DNA from 4 places in the Pseudomonas sp. nanlin1 genome. Region 1 is predicted to be linked to each of the others. Evidence: predicted binding sites of a transcription regulator. Region 1 holds the regulator's gene; each other region holds the start of a gene.
What was found. The regulator FliA, encoded in region 1, starts transcription of late flagellar genes. The targets are predictions, from matches to a motif close to CTAAAGTTTNNNNNNNNNNNGCCGNTAA.
Positions count from the first base shown of each region.

Region 2: the regulator FliA is predicted to act here: its motif matches at 3,742-3,769, upstream of QCL65_RS16430 (methyl-accepting chemotaxis protein).
Region 3: the regulator FliA is predicted to act here: its motif matches at 1,361-1,388, upstream of QCL65_RS05755 (methyl-accepting chemotaxis protein).
Region 4: the regulator FliA is predicted to act here: its motif matches at 1,992-2,019, upstream of QCL65_RS04255 (methyl-accepting chemotaxis protein).

Region 1 is NZ_CP124218.1:1,923,601-1,928,823, reverse strand. Features, by position in the region: gene QCL65_RS09080 (chemotaxis protein CheA) at 1-1,400, opposite strand, end outside; gene QCL65_RS09075 (protein phosphatase CheZ) at 1,497-2,285, opposite strand; gene cheY (chemotaxis response regulator CheY) at 2,305-2,679, opposite strand; gene fliA (RNA polymerase sigma factor FliA) at 2,883-3,632, opposite strand; gene fleN (flagellar synthesis regulator FleN) at 3,626-4,459, opposite strand; gene flhF (flagellar biosynthesis protein FlhF) at 4,578-5,223, opposite strand, start outside.
Region 2 is NZ_CP124218.1:3,535,170-3,540,392, reverse strand. Features, by position in the region: gene QCL65_RS16445 (hypothetical protein) at 1-407, opposite strand, end outside; gene gabT (4-aminobutyrate--2-oxoglutarate transaminase) at 495-1,784, opposite strand; gene QCL65_RS16435 (NAD-dependent succinate-semialdehyde dehydrogenase) at 1,940-3,400, opposite strand; gene QCL65_RS16430 (methyl-accepting chemotaxis protein) at 3,780-5,223, shown strand, end outside.
Region 3 is NZ_CP124218.1:1,232,006-1,237,228, reverse strand. Features, by position in the region: gene QCL65_RS05760 (sigma-54-dependent transcriptional regulator) at 1-1,334, shown strand, start outside; gene QCL65_RS05755 (methyl-accepting chemotaxis protein) at 1,441-3,429, shown strand; gene QCL65_RS05750 (MFS transporter) at 3,605-4,924, shown strand; gene QCL65_RS05745 (flavin reductase family protein) at 5,042-5,223, shown strand, end outside.
Region 4 is NZ_CP124218.1:910,822-916,044, reverse strand. Features, by position in the region: gene QCL65_RS04255 (methyl-accepting chemotaxis protein) at 1-1,731, opposite strand, end outside; tRNA gene QCL65_RS04250 (tRNA-Met) at 2,146-2,222, shown strand; gene QCL65_RS04245 (DUF1176 domain-containing protein) at 2,375-3,421, shown strand; gene QCL65_RS04240 (M10 family metallopeptidase C-terminal domain-containing protein) at 3,597-5,223, shown strand, end outside.

The DNA.
Region 1 (5,223 bases):
CCGTGGTCGACGGCGTTACGCACCAAGTGGACCAGCGGGTCGGCCAAGGCTTCGACGAGGTTTTTATCCAAGTCGGTTTCTTCGCCCATCAACTCCAGGTTGATTTCTTTTTTCAGCTGCCGGGCCAAGTCACGAACCAGGCGCGGGAAGCGCCCGAAGACTTTCTTGATCGGTTGCATACGCGTCTTCATGACCGCGGTTTGCAGATCGGCGGTAACCACGTCAAGGTTAGACACGGCCTTGGACATGGCTTCGTCGGCGCTATTGGCCCCCAGGCGCACCAGGCGGTTACGCACCAGCACCAGTTCGCCGACCATGTTCATGATTTCATCTAGCCGCGCGGTATCGACCCGCACGGTGGTTTCTGCCTCACTGGCCACCGGTTTCTCGGCAGGCACTGCCGCCTTGGCCGGGGTTGCGGCAGGCGCAGGCGCTGCAGCGGCGGCTGGCTTGGGCGCCTCGGCCTTGACCGGCTCGGGCTTCTTCGCCACGGGTGCCGGGGGCGCTGCGGCAGCGGCCGGAGCAGCCGCCACCTCAGTGAACTTGCCCTTACCGTGCAACTCATCGAGCAGTGATTCAAATTCGTCGTCGGTGATGTTGTCGCCACCACTGGCTGCCGGCGCTTTGGCCGCAGGCGGAGTAGCGGCAGCAGCGGGCGCCAGTGCATCGGGTGTGAACGAGCCTTTACCGTGCAACTGATCGAGCAGCGACTCGAACTCGTCGTCGGTGATCTCGTCACTGGCCGGGGCTTTACTGGCTGCTACCGCAGCGGCAGGGGCCAGCGCCTCAGGGGCGAAGGAGCCCTTGCCGTGCAATTGGTCGAGCAGGGATTCGAATTCGTCATCGGTGATTTCATCGCTGGCAGCCGCTGCGGGCGCTGTTGCAGTGGGCTCCACGGTGACGCTGTCGAGGGAGTCGAGCAGGTGATCGAATTCGTTATCAGTGATATCAGCCGCCTCGGCTACCGGTGCAGGCTCAGGCGCTGGCTCAACAGGGGTAGGTTCGGCACCGGCAGGCTCGGCCAGACGCGTCAGCGCGGCGAGCAGTTCGGGGGTGGCTGGGGTGACCTCAGTACGTTCACGGACCTGGCTGAACATGCTGTTGACCGCATCGAGTGCTTCGAGGATCACGTCCATCAGTTCCGAGTCGACGCGGCGTTCACCCTTGCGCAGGATGTCGAACACGTTTTCGGCAATGTGGCAGCACTCCACCAGCTCGTTGAGCTGGAGGAAGCCGGCGCCCCCTTTTACAGTGTGAAAACCGCGAAAAATTGCATTGAGCAGGTTCGCGTCATCTGGGCGGCTTTCCAGCTCGACCAGTTGCTCGGACAGTTGCTCAAGAATTTCGCCGGCCTCTACCAGGAAGTCCTGGAGGATTTCTTCGTCGGCGCCGAAGCTCATGTGGGTGCTCCCTGGGATTAGTTAACGGTCAACACAGTCTGGCGGTTCTGGCCGGAAAGCCCCTGAGCCACGTCAGCGGACTTTCCTGAAACCCTGTCAGAAACCCAGGCTGGATAGCAGATCGTCGACATCGTCCTGACCAGATACAACGTCTTCACGTTTATCGGCATGAATCTGCGGACCTTCACCCTTGGATGGATCTTTTTCTTTATCTTTTTCTGCAACGATCGCTTGGTGATCATGATCGATCCCCGCAAAGCGATCGACGTGGCTGGCCATGAGCACCAGCTTGAGCAGATTGCTTTCCACTTCAGTGACCAATTGCGTGACGCGCTTGATCACCTGGCCCGTAAGGTCTTGATAATCCTGCGCCAACAAAATGTCGTTGAGGTTGGCAGTCAGTTGGTGAGACTCAGTATCGCTGCGTTTGAGAAACTCGCTGATTTTAGGAGCCAGCAGGCGAAACTCGTTGGCGTCCATCTCGCGGCGCGTGAAGCGTTCCCAATCCAGGCTCAACGCTTTGGCATCGGTCGCAAGGGCCTCAGACACCGGCGTGCTCTGCTCCACCAGGTCCATGGTTCGGTTGGCTGCGTTCTCGGTGAGCCTGACCACGTACGACAGCCGCTCGGTGGCGTCAGTGATCTGCGACACCTCTTCGGCTTGAGGCATATGGGGGTCGATATGAAAGTTGACGATCGCGCTGTGCAACTCACGGGTCAGCTTACCGACTTCCTGATACAGGCCACGGTCGCGGGTCTGGTTGAGCTGATGAATAAGGTCTACTGCATCGCCGAAACGGCCTTTTTCAAGGCTGGACACGAGCTCAGTAGCGTGTCTTTTCAGGGTCGACTCGAAGTCGGCCAAAGATGAATCTTTATTGTCCATAGCGCCCCCGTGGCGGTCATCAGCTGTTGACGCGCTCGAAGATCTTGTCGATCTTCTCTTTGAGCACTTGGGCGGTGAAAGGCTTGACCACATAGCCGTTAACACCGGCCTGGGCCGCTTCGATGATCTGCTCACGCTTGGCTTCGGCGGTCACCATCAATACCGGCATGGTTTTCAGACGCTCGTCGGCACGGACCTGCTTGAGCAGTTCAATGCCGGTCATGCCAGGCATGTTCCAGTCGGTGACCAAAAAGTCGAAGTTACCGCTTTGCAACATTGGCAATGCAGTGATGCCGTCATCGGCTTCCGCCGTGTTGGTGAACCCCAGATCGCGCAAAAGGTTCTTGATGATCCGCCGCATCGTCGAGAAATCGTCAACGATGAGGATTTTCATGTTCTTGTCCAATTAGACCTCCAGCAGTCTTGAACGCACCCAGCCCCTGGGCACGCAATCAAATCGAATCCGTTTAACCAGTACAGCGACTGCCAAAGCAGGCTACTTCGTAGTGAGCCGGGCCAACACCCAGTGGTGTTTACCTGATCACCCCGGAGCGAGCCCGGTACAGATCCGCCCTCCCCCCAAACCCGCGTATTTCTCTACGATCTAGCCCGCCAGTCTTCCAACCGCCCGCGCAGACGCGCCGCGCATTGGCTGTGCAACTGGCTGACCCGTGACTCGCTGACACCCAGCACTTCACCGATTTCCTTGAGGTTCAGCTCCTGATCGTAGTACAGCGACAACACCAGCTTTTCCCGCTCGGGCAGGTTGGCAATGGCATCAGCCAGCGCCGCCTGGAAACGTTCGTCTTCCAGGTCCCGCGACGGCTCCAGCGATCCTGTAGCGCCATCCTCGTGCAGGCCTTCGTGTTCGCCGTCCTGCAACAGGTCGTCGAAACTGAATAGGCGGCTGCCCAGGGTGTCGTTCAAAATCGCGTAGTAATCATCCAGACTCAACTTGAGTTCGGCCGCAACTTCATGATCTTTAGCGTCACGGCCAGTTTTTGCTTCAATTGCCCGAATCGCGTCGCTGACCATTCGCGTGTTGCGGTGCACCGAACGCGGCGCCCAATCACCCTTGCGGACTTCATCGAGCATGGCGCCGCGGATACGGATACCTGCGTAGGTCTCGAAACTGGCGCCTTTGCTCGAGTCGTACTTGGTCGACACTTCTAGCAGGCCAATCATGCCGGCCTGGATCAAGTCCTCGACCTGCACGCTGGCGGGCAGACGTGCCAACAGGTGATAAGCAATACGCTTGACCAAGGGCGCGTAGCGCTCGATCAACTCGTATTGTTGCGATTCCCTAGAAGCCTTGCTGTACATACGGTATCCGCTAGCACTCATGATACTGGCCCCGCGCTGGTTTGCTGAACGAGCCGCTCGACGAAGAATTCGAGATGCCCCCTTGGGTTGGCAGGCAGTGGCCAAGTGTCGACTTTCTGCGCGATGGCCTTGAAGGCCAGGGCACATTTGGAGCGCGGAAACGCTTCATACACCGCGCGTTGTTTCTGTACCGCTTTGCGTACACATTCGTCGTAAGGCACCGCACCCACGTATTGCAGCGCGACATCGAGGAAACGGTCGGTCACCTTGGTCAGCTTGGCAAACAGGTTGCGCCCTTCCTGCGGGCTCTGCGCCATGTTGGCCAAGACCCGGAAACGGTTCATGCCGTAGTCCCGGTTGAGTAATTTGATCAGCGCGTAAGCATCGGTGATGGAGGTGGGCTCGTCGCACACCACCAGCAGCACTTCCTGCGCAGCGCGCACGAAGCTGACCACCGAGTCGCCAATACCGGCAGCGGTATCGATCACCAGTACGTCGAGGTTGTCACCGACGTCGCTGAAGGCCTGGATCAGCCCGGCATGCTGCGCCTGGGACAGATGCACCATGCTCTGGGTGCCTGAAGCCGCCGGGACGATGCGGATGCCACCTGGCCCCTGCAACATCACGTCGCGCAGCTCACAACGACCCTCTATGACGTCTGCCAACGTGCGCTTGGGCGTCAACCCCAAGAGCACATCGACGTTGGCCAGCCCCAGGTCGGCATCCAGCAACATGACCCTGCGGCCAAGCTCTGCCAGAGCCAGTGACAAGTTCACTGACACATTAGTCTTCCCGACGCCACCTTTGCCGCCGGTCACCGCGATCACCTGTACGGGATGCATGCTACCCATGTTCGTTCTTTACCTTGTCTAGACCGGGGCCACACGGAGGGCTGCACATTCGAACATCCGAATAAAGCGTGGCAGTCCATCGATGTAGGAAGATTGCAGTTTCTTGACGCTCATCACCTCAGCCCACCCGCTTATTCGGACTGTGGTAGAGATCAGCGAACATGTCGGCCATGGCCTCCTCGCTGGGCTCTTCCTGCATCTGCACACTGACCGCGCGACTGACCAACTGGTGGCGGCGCGGCAGGTGCAGGTCATCTGGGATACGTGGGCCATCCGTGAGATAGGCCACCGGAAGTCGATGACTGATCGCCAGGCTGAGCACTTCGCCCAGATTGGCGGTTTCGTCGAGTTTGGTCAGGATGCAACCAGCCAGACCGCAGCGCTTGTAGCTGTGGTAGGCGGCCTGGAGCACCTGCTTCTGGCTGGTGGTTGCCAATACCAGGTAATTGCGTGCGCGAATACCGCGCCCGGCCAGGCTTTCCAGTTGCATGCGCAGGGCCGGGTCGCTGGCTTGCAGGCCTGCCGTGTCGATCAATACGACGCGCTTGCGCAGCAGTGGTTCCAGGGCCTGGACCAGGGATTGGCCTGGGTCGACCTGGGTCACCGAAACATTGAGGATACGGCCGAGGGTCTTGAGCTGTTCCTGGGCACCGATACGGAAGCTGTCCATGCTCACCAGGGCAACGCTCTGGGCGCCGTACTTGAGCACATAACGCGCGGCCAATTTGGCCAGGGTGGTGGTCTTGCCCATGCCCGCGGGGCCC
Region 2 (5,223 bases), 1.6 Mb from region 1:
ACCGGCAAGCGCCGTACCAATGAGCCGATATCGATGCCGTGGGGCGGGGCGATCAAGATCAGCCGGTAAAACTTACCCAGGTACTGCAACGCGCCGGGGGCGTCCTCGAAAATCGGCCAATGGTTGGCGGCGCTACTAAAGGCAACACTTTCATCCCAATCGGCTACAACCTGCAATTGCTGAGCCACCCGCTGGTAGAGCTGGCCGTGGAACGCACCCGGGCTGCTGCCCCCTGCGGTGCGGGCCAGCGCCTGCGCCGTACGCCGGTAGACGCTGAGCAGGTGGTCGTCGCTGGTGGCATTGGCCTCCTGCACCGCAAGGGGTCGCAGGCCTTCGAGAATGCCCCGTTCGCGGTCGACCAAGGTGCTGAAGGAAAAGCCCAAGGCCTTGTACTGGGTAATTCTCATGGCGTATTTCTCCTTGTCGTTCGAACACGAGCCCGGCGCAGCATGTGCTGCCCGGGCCCGGTTCAACGGGGGGCGTACCAGCCGGGTTCAAGCACCCGCGTGCGCCAGCGCTCGGTCAAGCATCTGCAGTGCTTCGGCCAGCTGCTGCGGCGTCGTCACCAGGGGCGCGAGGAAGCGCACGACGTTGCGGTGGACCCCACATTTGATCACCAGCAGGCCGGCTTCGCGGGCATGGTCGATGACTTTCTGGGTCAGCGTAGCGTCCTGGCTGACCCCGTCGGCGCCGACCAATTCGATGGCTTGCATAAACCCGAGGCCGCGTACGTCGCCAATCCGCGGGTAACGCTGTTGTAGGGCCAATAAGCCTTCATGCAATTGCACTGCCAGGCGCTGGCCTTGGGCGAGCAAATCTTCCTGTTCGAACAGGTCGAGTACCGCCAAGGCCGCCGCGCAGGCGACGGCATTGCCGCCATAGGTGCCGCCCAGGCCGCCCGGGGTTGGGGCATCCATGATCGCCGCGCGGCCGACCACCGCTGACAACGGCATGCCGCCGGCCAAGCTCTTGGCCACGGTCACTAGGTCGGGCTGGATCCCCGAGTGCTGGTAGCCGAACATGGTGCCCGTGCGGCCAAACCCGGCCTGGATTTCATCCATGATCAAGACAATGCCGTGGCGGTCGCAACGCTCGCGCAAGCCTTGTAGAAAAGCGCTGGGGGCGGCCAGGAAGCCGCCGTCGCCTTGCACCGGTTCGATCAGAATAGCGGCCACGCGGTCCGGGGCGACATCGGTGGCGAACAGCTCGTCGAGGTCGGCCAGGGCGGCCTCGCTGCTGATGCCGCGATAAGGGTTGGGGTACAAGGCGTGGTAGATCTCGGCGGGGAAGGGGCCAAAGTTCTGTTTGTAGGGCTGGCTCATGCCCGTCAGCGTCACGCCCAGCAGGGTACGCCCGTGGAAGCCACCGCGAAATGAAATCACCCCGGTACGCTGGGTATAGCCGCGGGCGATCTTGATGGCGTTCTCCACCGCTTCGGCGCCGGAGGTAAACAACACGCTTTTAAAATGCTGGTCGCCGCCGATCAGCGCATTGAGCCGCGCGGCCACTTGAATATACGGCTCGTACGCGGCCACTTGAAAACTGGCGTGGGAGATCTCCCCAACCTGGCGCCGCACCGCTTCCACCACCCGTGGGTGGTTATGGCCCACATTGAGTACGCCGATGCCGCCGACGAAGTCCAGGTAGCGTTTGCCGTCCACGTCCCACAGCTCGGCACCCTGGGCCCGTGCGGCCACGATCGGGTGGGCCGTGATGATGCCTCGCGGCACATGGCGTTCACGTTGTGCCAGCAGGCGCTCGTTGTGGGTCAATGCAGAATTCATCTCGGTCTCCATGGCCGCCGGAACGGGCGGCTGCGTACATTCAGGATAAGGATTGCCCAGAGTCACAAGCGCTGAACTTGCCCCCGGCTTTGCCGAGATCGGCTGTTTTCGCCGCGCGCCGCGACATAATCGACTGCGCGCTAGCCAGGGCCGACTCAGCCGAGGCCGCCGATGTGCCAGGCCTTGATCTCGAGGAACTCATCCAGGCCGTATTTCGAGCCTTCGCGGCCGCTGCCGGACATTTTCACGCCGCCGAACGGGGCGACTTCCATCGAGATGATCCCGGTGTTCAAACCGACCATGCCAAATTCCAGTTTTTCCCCCACGCGCCAGGCGCGGCTCATATTCTGGGTGAAGTAGTACGCCCCAAGGCCGTAAGGCGTGGCGTTGGCCAGGGCCAGCGCCTGGGCTTCATCCTCAAAGCGAAACAGCGGCGCCACCGGGCCGAAGGTTTCTTCATTGGCCAGCAGCATGTCTGCCGAGGCATCGCGCAAGATGGTCGGTTGCACGAACAAACCTTGGCCTTCGGGGGCGCCACCCACGGCGATGCTGGCGCCCTTGGCCACGGCGTCGTGAATGTGGCGGGCGACTTTGTCCACCGCTGCCTGGTTGATCAAGGGGCCGATCGTCACGCCTTCGTCCAGGCCATCGCCCACTTTGAGGCCGGCCACGGCGGCCGCCAGGGCTTGGGCAAAGCGCTCGTAAATGCCGTCCTGCACCAGAATCCGGTTGGCACACACGCAGGTCTGCCCGGCGTTACGGAATTTGCTCAACATAACCCCCGCCACTGCCTGGTCGAGGTCGGCATCGTCGAACACGATAAAGGGCGCATTGCCGCCCAGTTCCAGGCTCAGACGCTTGATGGTGTCGGCGCACTGGGCCATCAGCAATTGGCCGACGCGGGTAGAGCCGGTAAACGACAGCTTGCGCACGGCGGGGTTGGCTGTGAGTTCGCCACCGATGCCGCTGGGCATGCCGGTGAGCACATTGAACACGCCGGCCGGGATCCCGGCGCGTTCGGCCAGTACCGCCAGGGCCAAGGCCGAGAGCGGGGTCATGTCCGACGGTTTGACCAACACCGGGCAACCGGCGGCCAGGGCCGGGGCGCACTTGCGGGTGATCATGGCATTGGGGAAATTCCACGGGGTGATCGCCGCGACCACGCCAATAGGCTGCTTGAGCACCAGAATCCGCCGATCACGGGTGGGGGCAGGGATAGTGTCGCCATACACGCGCCGGGCTTCTTCGGCGAACCACTTGATAAAGCTGGCGCCATAGGCGATCTCACCGCGGGCCTCGGCAATCGGTTTGCCCTGCTCGGCGGTCATGATCTGCGCCAGGTCTTCCTGGTTGGCCAAGACCAAGCCGTGCCAAGTCTCCAGCAAGCCAGCCCGCACGGCTGCGGGTGTCTCCCGCCATTGCTCTAAAGCGGCCTCGGCCGCAGCGACGGCGCGGCGGGTTTCATTCGCCTGCAAGGCTGGCACACGAGCGATCACCTGGCCGGTAGCGGGGTTGGTCACCTCCAGGGTGGCGCCGTCGTCGGCGCTAATCCAGGCGCCGTTGACGTAGGCACGCTCAACCAAGAGTGAGGGGTCACGAAGCTGCATGTTGGGCATGGGCAAACCTTGTGTTCTGCGGGCCAGGCAGCGGTACCCGCCGTGCCCGCGCATGAGGGTTATGGAGTGGCTTCAATGTACCGGGGGATGGCTAGCGCCCGAGCGCACAAATGGGCCCGCACGGAGTGCTTTATTGCGTTTTTGCCCGAGCTGGCGGCATGACCTGCGCCTAACCGAAGCAATGGGTTAGGTGCGGTAATAGAAGGAGACTATCGATGAGTTGCGCAAAATATTCCGGTTGGCCTAATGAAACCTGGCGCGCCCCGCCATGGTGGCACTGTGATTGTAATAGAAGGTTTCAATTCATTTCTTGAACGTTGCGGCAGATAGCCTGGGCATAACGCCAGTTTTTTGCTGGCGCGCCCTTATTGGAGTGTCCATGAATTTGCGTTCGCTGAATATCGCCCCCAGAGCATCCCTCTGTTTCGGCCTGATTACCCTGCTGGTGATCGCCCTGGGCGGGTTCGCCTACCTCCAACTGGGTAAGCTGCGCGCCACCGAGCAGGACATCGAAAACAATTGGCTGGCAAGCATTCAGACCGCCGACGACATTCAGATCGCCATGCTCGGCGCGCGTTTGGAAAGCATTCGCTTGCTGGCCACCAATAACCCTCAGGAGCATGCCGCCGCCGTTCAGCAATTGGAGAAGGCCAAGCAGCGCCTAGATGAGCGCACCGACTTCTATCGCAAAAACCTGCTGTCCGACGACCAGGAACGTGAGCATTTCGAACAGGCGGCGGCGCTGATGGTGCGCTTTCTCGACGGCCTGCAGCAGATCGTCAAACTCGATACGGATCAGCACGAACAAGCAGTAACATTTGCCAACACCGAACAACGGGACAGGGCGGCGGCCTACCAGGCAAAAATCGCCGATCTGCGTGAACACAACAGCAAAGGTGCAGCTGAGGCAGGGTTGGTCGCCACCAGCGTGTACGACCACAGCACCACCGTGGTCGATGTCGTCGTCGCCATCGCCTTGGTGCTGACTATTGTGCTGGCGATCTTGCTGACCCGCAGCATCGTCAGGCCCATGAGCGCCTCGTTGAAAATGGCCGAAGAAATCGCCGCAGGTGACCTGCGTTTGACCCTGGAAGTGACCGGTAACGATGAGTCCGCGCGCCTGATGCGAGCGCTGAATACCATGCAGGGCACTTTGCGCAGTACCATCGGTGAGATCTCCGACGCGTCGGCCCAGCTCAGCTCGGCGGCAGTGGAGATGACCTCAATCACTGAAAGTGCCAACCGCACGCTGTTGCAACAAAACAGTGAAATCGAACAAGCCGCCACCGCCGTGACCGAAATGAGCGCCGCCGTGGAAGAGGTGGCCCGTAATGCCAACTCCACCTCTGAAGCGGCCAAGGACTCGAACAAAGCCGCCGCCAGCGGTAACCAGAAAGTCAGTGAAACCCTCAAGGCTATGCACAGCCTGACCCAACGGGTCGAGTTGACCTCCGGGCAAGTGCAGGGCTTGGCAGGGCAAGCCCAGGACATCAGCAAAGTGCTGGGGGTGATCCGCGCGATCGCCGAGCAAACCAACCTGCTGGCGCTCAACGCGGCCATTGAAGCCGCGCGCGCTGGTGAACAGGGCCGCGGTTTTGCCGTGGTCGCTGACGAAGTGCGGGCCTTGGCCCACCGCACCCAGACCTCGACCCAGGAAATCGAGCAAATGATTTCGGCGATCCAGACCGGCACTTCGCAGGTGGTGGCTTCGATGGGCAGCAGTACTGAGGAAGTGCATAACACCCAGCGCACGGCCGACGAAGCGGGGCGCTCCCTGCAAGCCATCACCGATGCCGTGCAACTGATCGACGACCGCAACCATC
Region 3 (5,223 bases), 690 kb from region 1:
TCAATTCGGTGATTGTGGTCGATGATGAAGCCAGTATTCGCGGTGCCGTCGAGCAGTGGCTGAATCTGGCGGGCTTCGACGTGCAACTGTTTGCCCGGGCGCAGGACTGCCTGGCGCATCTGCCAGGGCATTTCCCTGGGGTGGTCATTACCGATGTGCGCATGCCCGGTATGGACGGCATGGGCCTGCTGCAAGCGCTACAGGCCCGCGACGCGGAACTGCCGGTGATCCTGCTCACCGGCCATGGCGACGTGCCCATGGCGGTGCAGGCCATGCGCGATGGCGCTTACGATTTTCTGGAAAAACCCTTCAGCCCCGAAGCCCTGTTGGCCAGTCTGCGGCGCGCTTTGGATAAGCGCCAACTGGTACTGGAAAACCGTCGACTGCAGGAACGTGAGGGCCACCGCGATGAACTCGAGGGGCGCTTGCTCGGGGTTTCCAGCGGCCTGCAACAGCTGCGCCGGCAGGTGCTGGACCTCGCCGCACTGCCGGTCAATGTGGTGATCCGCGGTGAGACCGGCAGCGGCAAGGAGCTGGTCGCGCGTTGTCTGCACGATTTCGGCCCCAGGGCTGACAAAGCCTTTGTCGCCCTCAATTGCGCGGCGATCCCGGAGCAGCTTTTCGAAGCGGAATTGTTCGGCCATGAAAGTGGCGCCTTCACCGGCGCCCAGGGCAAACGCATCGGCAAGCTTGAATACGCCCACGGCGGCACGCTGTTTCTCGACGAAATAGAAAGCATGCCCCTGGCCCAGCAAGCCAAGCTGCTGCGGGTGTTGCAGGAACAAACCCTAGAGCGCCTGGGGTCTAACCGCAGCATCGCGGTCGACGTACGGATTGTCGCCGCCACCAAGCCCGACCTGCTCGACGAAGCCCGTGCCGGGCGCTTTCGCGAGGACCTGGCGTACCGCCTGAACGTCGCCCAGTTGCGCCTACCGGCCCTGCGCGAACGGCGCGAAGACATCCCCCTGTTATTCGAGCACCTGGCCCACGCCTGCGCCCAGCGCCTGGGCCGCAGCGCGGCGGCGCTGACCGGCGCACAGTTGGGCCAGCTATTGAGCCATGATTGGCCAGGTAACGTGCGCGAGCTGGCCAACGCGGCCGAGCGCCACGCCATGGGCCTGGCAGACCCGGCGCAGAGCCTGCCACCCGTCTCTGGCCAGTCGCTGGCGGCGCAACAGGAGAGCTTCGAGGCCCACTGCCTGCGCGCCGCCTTGGCACGCCATCATGGGGATATCAAAGCGGTCCTGCACGAGCTGCAATTACCGCGGCGTACCCTCAACGAAAAAATGCAGCGCCATGGCTTGCTGCGCGAGGTGTTCCTTAAAGGCGAGTGACCACGGTGACCGTTGGTCCGGTCGAGCTAAAGCCTGGGGGGTTTGCGGCGATATGTCGCAGATAGCTCATAACAAAACCTAGAACGATCCCCATAAGGCCCTCGCCATGCTGCGAACTATTCAAGCCCGCTATACCTTTGCCCTGATCTTTTCCATGCTGCTCCTGCTGGTGCTGACCGCGGTGGGTATCAGCCAACTGGTGGCGCCCAAGTTACGGGCTACGGAAGAACAGGTGGTGCTGAACAGAATCGACGAAGTGGCCAAACAAATTCAGAACGAGCTGAACAAGGTCCAGGCACAGCAGCGCAGCATCACCCAGACCATCCCCCTGCTAGACAGCGACGCCATCGACAAGGTGTTACCGGGGCTGGTGGATCAATACGGCGAGCTGAAGGTTTTTGGGGGCGGGATCTGGCCACTGCCGAACCAGCGCACCCCAGGGCGCAATAAACACAGCACGTTTTGGCATCGCAACGCGGCGGGCCAGTTGACCGTCAACACGTTCTGGAACAGTGCCGAGGCGCCAAACTACTACGATCAGAGCTGGTACAAGGGTGGCATGGCCACACCCCGCGGCCAGTGTGCCTGGGCTGCCGCCTACAAGGATGACGCAAGCCAGGAACCTCGGACCAACTGTGCCATGGCGATCCAGCGTGACGGAGCCGCCTATGGCGTGGCCACCATCGATGTGACCCTGGGCTTTTTCAACGATCTGGTAGCCAGCCAAGAAAAAACCATTGGCGGGCAAATGCTGATCGTCGAGGGCGACGGCAAGATCATCAGCAACAGTACCCATATCGACCAACCCGTGGTGCTGAAAAATATCGCCGACCTGGCGGATGAATCCGCGTTCGCCGCGCAGATCAAGGCCGGTCTCGCCCAGCAGGGCAAAGGCGCCTTGCGCAGCGAATTCGATAACCAGGGTGTCGCTAGCACCTTCTTCCTGCGCCCTATCGCAGGCACCCCCTGGTGGCTGGCTACCGCCTTGCCTACCAGCGCCATTACCGCCCAGCGCGACGATGTGCTGAGCACGCTGGCCTTGCTGCAAATCCCTCTGCTCGTGCTGCTCGCGGTTCTGCAATTGCTGGCCATTGGCACGTTGGTGAGACGTTTGAAAGCGTTGAAACAGAACATCGACAGCCTATCGGCCGGCGATGCTGACCTGACCCGCCGCATCAATATCCGTGCCGAAGATGAAGTGGGGGCCATTGGTCACTCGGTCAACGGCTTCATTGGCTACCTGCAAAATCTGATTGGCGAGGTCAACAGCGCCACCGGCGACATGGCTTCCAGCCTGAATGAACTGCAGCGCACATCGGCCCATACCAACCAGATTCTGACCCGGCATGCCTCAGAAACCGATCAGACAGTCACCGCCATCACTGAAATGAGCTCCACCGCCGACGCGGTGGCGCACAATGCCGCCGAGACAGCTTCGTTCACCCAGCGCGCCAACGAACACGCCGACCGCTCGCGGGTGATCGTCAGCGCGGCAACCCAAAGTGTGGTGGCCTTGATCGACGAAGTCGCCAGTGCGACCCAAAGCGTCAGCCATATGCAGCAGGACGCCCAGGGCATTACGGAAATTCTTGGGGTGATCGGTGCAATCGCCGGCCAGACCAACCTGCTTGCACTCAATGCCGCCATTGAGGCCGCCCGTGCGGGCGAGCAAGGTCGCGGCTTTGCCGTGGTCGCCGATGAGGTGCGCGCTTTGGCCGCGCGCACCCAGAGCAGCACCAGCGAGATCAACGAAATGCTGGCTCGCTTGACCAAAGGGGTCAGTTCGTCAGTAGCGGCCATGGAAGGTACCCAGGCCAGCTGCCAGTCGGCCGCCGATGCCACGGCGCGGGTCAATACCGGGCTCGATGAAATGGCCGGTTCAGTTGGCCAGATCAACAACCTGAGCACGCAGATCGCCACGGCCGCCGAACAGCAACGCTCGGTGACCGAGGAGATCAACCGCAGCATGGTGCAGATCCGCGCCATGGTCGACGAACTGTTAAGCAGCAGCCATGCTACCGAGCGCAACACCAGCGACTTGCTGCAAGCTAACAGCCGCGTCAGTGCGCTGATGGCTCGTTTCAAGATCCGCTGATACACCGAAACAGGCAAAAAACCGCTTATTCTTACGGATACATAAGCGGTTTTTTGCCTACCGAAATCGCTTACCCCCCTCTAAAACCGGCCTGTGGTACCTGGCACGGCTCCTGCTATTGAGGTTGTAAGGTTGCGCCAGACGCGGCCTACAAAAACAACTAGAAGGATCCGACATGGATAACGCCAACACCCTGCCCGGCGGCGGTACCTCCGCCGCTGCCCCAAAAACCACCCGTAGCCGCCTCAAGTCCATTTTCAGTGGCTCGGTCGGCAATATGGTCGAGTGGTACGACTGGTACGTCTACGCCGCTTTTTCCCTGTACTTCGCCCAGGTGTTCTTCCCTAAAGGCAACCTGAACGCGCAGTTACTCAACACCGCAGCGATCTTCGCCGTCGGCTTCCTGATGCGTCCGTTGGGCGGCTGGCTGATGGGCCTGTATGCCGACCGCAAGGGCCGCAAGGCAGCATTGATGGCCTCGGTGCTGCTGATGTGCTTCGGCTCGCTGATCATCGCCTTGACCCCAGGTTACGACACCATCGGCGTGGCCGCCCCGGTGCTGCTGGTATTCGCCCGTTTGCTGCAAGGCCTGTCAGTGGGCGGCGAGTACGGTACTTCCGCCACTTACCTGAGCGAAATGGCGACCAAGGAGCGCCGGGGCTTCTTCTCCAGCTTCCAGTACGTCACCTTGATTTCCGGTCAGCTCATCGCTTTGGGCGTGCTGATCATCCTGCAGCAGACCCTGACCGAAGAAGAGCTGGTCGCCTGGGGCTGGCGTGTGCCTTTCATCATTGGTGCGTTGTGTGCGGTGGTCGCCTTGTACCTGCGCCGCGGCATGGAAGAGACCGAGTCGTTTACCCGTAAAAAGGAAGCGCCTAAAGAAAGCCTGATGCGCACCCTGATGCGCCACCCCAAGGAGCTGCTCACCGTGGTTGGCCTGACCATGGGCGGTACCCTGGCCTTCTACACCTACACCACGTATATGCAGAAGTACCTGGTGAACACGGTTGGCATGAGCAAGTCGGACTCGACCACTATCTCGGCCGCGACCCTGTTCCTGTTCATGTGCTTGCAACCGGTGATCGGTGCGCTGTCCGATAAAATCGGCCGGCGGCCAATTCTGATTGCCTTCGGCGTATTGGGAACGGTGTTTACGGTGCCGATTCTGACCACCCTGCACACCATCGATACCTGGTGGGGGGCGTTCTTCTTGATCATGGCGGCGCTGATCATTGTCAGCGGCTATACCTCGATCAACGCGGTGGTCAAAGCCGAACTGTTTCCGACCGAAATCCGTGCGCTGGGTGTGGGCCTGCCTTACGCGCTGACGGTCTCGATCTTCGGCGGCACCGCTGAATTCATCGCGCTGTGGTTCAAGCAGATCGGTATGGAAACCGGCTACTACTGGTACGTGACCGCCTGTATCGCCTGCTCCCTGATGGTGTATGTCTTCATGAAAGATACCCGCAAACACTCGCGTATCGAGACCGATTGACCCACGCCCAGCTCGTCGGAGGGGCGAGCTGGGCCGGTTTTATTTGCAGGGGCGGGTGACAGCCGTGTCATCCGCCAGCACACTGGGCGCCTAATTACCTGGCCCGAGGATGTGCGAATGCCCGATGACATGTACTACTACGAACCGGCCAATGGCCACGGCCTGCCCCACGACCCCTTCAATGCCATCGTTGGCCCTCGGCCCATTGGCTGGATCTCCTCGCATGACACCCAAGGCCGCCTGAATCTGGCGCCCTACAGTTTCTTCAACGCCTTCAATTACATCCCGCCAATCATCGG
Region 4 (5,223 bases), 1.0 Mb from region 1:
TAGGCTTTCGACGGTCCCGGCGATCTGCGCAGTCGAGGCTTGGGTACGCTGGGACAAGCTGCGCACTTCATCGGCCACCACGGCAAACCCGCGCCCCTGTTCGCCCGCGCGGGCGGCCTCAATGGCGGCATTGAGGGCCAACAGGTTGGTCTGCTCGGCGATGCCACGAATCACATCCACGACCGACTGGATCTGTTGCCCCTGCTCGCTGACCCGCCCCAACGCGGCTGCCGTCTCGCCCAGGCGCCGATTGAGGGCTTGAATGCTGCTGGTGGTGCGTTCGCTGTCTCGCTGGCTGACCTCAGCGATAGAACGCGTCTGGCGCACGCTGGCCGAAGCGGATTCGCAGCTTTTCGACACCCCCTGTGAAGTGGCTGCCAGCTCCGTGGCGGCTGTGGCAATCTGGCTTATCTGGTGTTGCTGGGCTTCAACTTCACCGAGGGTGTCGTTGGAGTGCGCGTTTAGCGTGATCACCGCTTCGCTCAGTTTCACGGTTTCCTGGTTGACGCCCAACAGGCTGGCGCGCAGCTGCACCACGGCCGCATTCAGCGCGGTGCTGATGGTTGCCAGCTCATCTCGCCCCTGCACCTCGACCTCTACCCGCAGGTTGCCGTCGCGCAATGACTGGGCCAGGGTGGTGATGCCCCGCGTACTGCGCCGGATGGAGTTTTGCAGGCAAACGAACAGGTACAGCGCGGCCAGTAACAACAGGGTGAACATGGCGATCACCGGCACCGCCTGGCGGATCGCATGATCGTGGTAATAGCCCAGGCGCGTATCCAGCGAGCCCAGCGACTGCTCGCGTAAATCAGCCAAGGTCTGCAAAAGGCCGTCGATGGTGCGCTGGAAATCGGCCGACTTGAGGGTGATGCTGCCGCCGAACACGCCGTCGTCCAGCACCTTAAGGTCGCTGTCCAATTTTTGTTGAGCGCTGGCATATTCGCTGGCCCAACCGGCCAACTCCGGCGCAAGTTTCGCTTGCAGGGCCGAGCCGGCTTTATTCATTTGGTCGCGGGCATCATTGATACGGCCGCGCAGGTCACGCATCTGCAGGCGGCTCTGCATGCTGAACTGCCCCGCCGCCACGGAAGACTCGCCCACACTGGCCAGGCGCCCTACCCGCTCGATCAGATCCGGCGCTTGCTGGGTGGCGATTTGCATCAGCAAATAGCCTTCCTTCGATGGGTCCACCGTCAACCCGCTGTCCATTGCGATCTGCTCACGCAGGCCCTGCAACAAGCCGAGCACCGCAGTGAATCGATCAAAACCATCTGGCCACCAACCCACAGTGCGCAGGTTGGCCAATTGCAAGCTTGGCACCGCCGCTTGTAAATCTTGCACCCGGGCCTGCACCTCGGCGGCAGCGTTGGCCTCACGCAGTTGCGCGGCCAAGTCGTCGATCGCTTTAGTCAGCACCGGCGCCGACGCTTCCAGCGCTGCGATGGCCTGCAACGCCTCGGGGCCAGGGGCGCGCAAGATATCCACAGCCTTCCAACGCGCGGCCAGGTTGCGCTGAGCAGACACCAGTGAGTCGACCCGATCCAGCGCCAGCAATTGCTGCACACCGGAGCGCTCTTTGGCAATCACCACCAACGTTTCGCGAAAATGATCACCCAGCATCCACAAGCTGGCCGCCAGTGGCAGCATAAACAACAGAAACAGCAGCTGGAACTTGCGCGCAAAGCCAAACTGGCCGAGCAGACGGATTCCTGGGGATAAAAGGCCATGCATGTTCAACTACTCCTCTGAACACTTCGAGGGTCGCCCGTTGTACAGGATCGACCCTAAGGTGCCGATACCGGCAATATGCCATTGTGCAAGCAAGATTTAGACCTGCGTCCGGTTGCCTAATAGCAAAAGCGTCGCGCAGCCGCCATACCGGGGCATCAGCGTTCCAACGCAGTGCACGAGACCCACAACAGGGCGCGACCCTGCACTATTAAGCGTCACTGATGGAAACGACAGAGTCCGGTGGTACGGGCGTGCATAGGGCATCGGCCGACCAGCGGCAGACTGAAGCGATAATGGGCGATGGTGTTTCGACGGCCGAAGCCAGGGAAAAGCTAAGCAATTGATCACATGGAGAATTTTTTTGGGGTTAAGGGTTGACACATTTTCGATATCCACGAATAATGCGCGCCACTTGGCTACATAGCTCAGTTGGTTAGAGCATAGCATTCATAATGCTGGGGTCCGGGGTTCAAGTCCCTGTGTAGCCACCAAGTACCGATTCACAGATGTCTGTAGCAATCTGTGAATCAAATCAAGAAGCCCGCCTTGTGCGGGCTTTCTTGTTTCTGCGCGTCACCACTCTACGCATCCCGTCAGTCATTCGGTTAGCATCAGGGCTTTCCAGCCCCGAGGCTCACCTGCGATGCGTGCTCTCTTACACTTCCCCACCTATGCACTGACAGCGCTAGCCCTGGCCGTACCGAGCGCAGTGCTCGCTGCCGAGCCTGAAGATGCCCCCCTCTACCAAACCTTCGACGACTGGGCGGTGGGTTGCGACAACACCCGCCGCTGCACCGCCCTGGCTGCCGAGGAGCAAACCGAAGGGGCCGGGCTGATTGTTCAAGTGACCCGCGAGGCCGGTATTGACGGCGCCCTACAAGTCACCCTGGCCGCGAATGTCGCCCCCACAGGCGCGCCACAACTGGACGGCCAGCCGATCAATAGTGCATTGCAAAAAAACCGCGAGGGCCAATACCAAACTTCAGGGGCCAATGCCCAGGCCTGGCTAGGCGAGGTTCGCAATGGCACCCGTCTGTCGATGCCGCTCGCCGATGGCCCCGTTAGCGCGTCCCTACAAGGGCTGAACGCGGCGCTGCTGTTGATGGACTCGGTGCAAGGCCGGGTCGGCACGCCTGGCGCGCTGGCCGAGAAAGGCAAGCGTGAAGAAAAAAGCGTACCTGCCGCAGTGGCTGCGCCCAAGTTGGCGCCGTTTCCGAAAACCCAGGCCATGGGGGCTGAGGAAGCGCAAAAACTGGGCGGCCTGGTGATCAAGGCGACCCAGCATGAATGGGACCAGGAGCTCGAAGAACAACAACCGCCCGAAGCCAGTGTGTATGCATTGGACAGCAAAACGGCGTTGGTGCTGATCCGCACTTCGTGCGGCGCCTACAATTGCGCTTATGCCCTGTACCAAACGCCGCGGGCGTTGCCCGTCAAACCGCAGCCTCCCACTATCCAGCCGCTACCCTGGCAGGGCAGCGACAGCGCGGTGAGCGGCTCGGTCAGCTACGACCCGCTAACAGGTGTGCTGGAAAGTTTCGACAAAGGCCGCGGAATTGGCGATTGCGGTACTCATCAGACCTGGCGGTTCAATGGCAAAGCGTTCGAGCTCAGGTCCATGGAAATGATGGCAACCTGTAGTGGTACGCCGTCGCAGTATTGGCCGACGATGTGGCGCAGTCAGGAATAAGGGAAGGTAGGTGCGTTATGGCGAGAGCCACCACTGAGTAGCGATCCTGCGACCAGTCATCCGGAGAAATGTGGGGCCGGATGTTTCGCCATAGAACTGACGTCATTAATAAGGCATTATTTATGTGTCCTTGCGGACACACAAGGAGGTCCGCAGCCCAGTTTCGGAAAACACCATGTCCGGCCCGCTCAGCACCACGCCCTACAGCTATGCGTACAGTTTCTCCAGCCGAGAGAATTTTTCTTCCCTGCTGTACGGCATCTATTGGAGTCCAAGCGGCTCGGGCACTACCCAACTGACTTACAGCTTTCTGTCCGACAACTCCTATTTTGCCCGCGACTACAGCGCGGATGACGAGCCAGACTATAGCTACACATTAACTGCAGGGCAGGAAAGCGCGGCAGTCAGTGCCTTGGCGTCCTGGAGCGCGGTGGCAAATCTGCAGTTCACGCAAGTGACTGACTCAACGACCACCGCGGGCGATCTGCGCTTTGGTGGCTACTATTTCATGGACCTCGATTCCGCCGCCTGGGCCTACATGCCCGGGAGCGGGCCAAGTGCCGGCGACGTATGGATTGGTCCCAATACCAATGTGGATACGCCGAGCGCCGGCTCTTACGACTACATGACCTTCGTTCATGAGATCGGCCATGCGCTAGGGTTAAAGCACCCCTTTGAAACCTCGTGGTTGAACCGGTCGATTTTGCGCGACCCGTACGACGACGCTCGCTATACCCTGATGAGCTACACCAACGATTACAGCTATTCGCCGACCACGCCGATGTTGCTGGATATCCAGGCTATCCAGTATTTATATGGCGCCAATATGGCGTACAACGCTGGGGATACCTCGTACAGCTGGGCCCCTGAAAAGTCGGTGTTCGAGACGATCTGGGACGGTGGCGGCAACGACACTATCGATGCGAGCAATCAAGCGGCGTCGGTGCGGATCAACCTCAATGAGGGTGAATTCAGCAAGATCGGCCAAACATTTCTCAACTACAACACGTCAAGAAGCAACCCGAGCGTCATGGATTCAGGCCTGGCCATCGCCTACGGCGCTAAAATCGAAAACGCCATAGGCTCGGCATTCGCTGACATCTTGATCGGCAACGCCTTAAACAACGTACTGGACGGTGGTGCTGGCAGGGATACGCTGATCGGTGGCCGCGGCGATGATACCTATATCGTTGACCAGGTCGATGAAATCGCTTTGATCAAGGAACTGGTGAACGAAGGTAGCGATACCTTAGCTATTGGTTACAGCAACACCGCTGATACCGCGATAGTTTTCGACTTGGCCTCGAGCTTGCCAGTCAACGTGGAAAACCTGACCGTCCTTGGCACCGGCCTGTTCGATGTCGTGGGCAACCGCGGCGACAATACCCTGACCGGCAATGCCTCCAGCAACACCCTCAGCGGGGGAGCCGGTAACGACCGATTAGACGGCGGCGGCGGTGCCGATAATCTGGTGGGCGGTGTTGGCAACGATATCTACATTATCGACGAACTGGACACACTGATAGAACTGGCTGACGAAGGCATTGACGAAGTACGCGTAGCCTTTGACTACACCTTGGCTGACCACTTCGAAAACGGCCTGCTACTGGGCGATCAGGCCCTGAACCTGACCGGTAACGATCTGGACAATAGTCTGGTTGGCAACACTGCGGCCAACGTTCTTCAAGGCGGCCTGGGCAACGACGTGCTGGACGGCGCAGCGGGGGCTGACCGTTTGATCGGCGGTATGGGCGACGACACTTACGTAGTCGATGACGCAGCAGACGAGATCGTCGAAAACG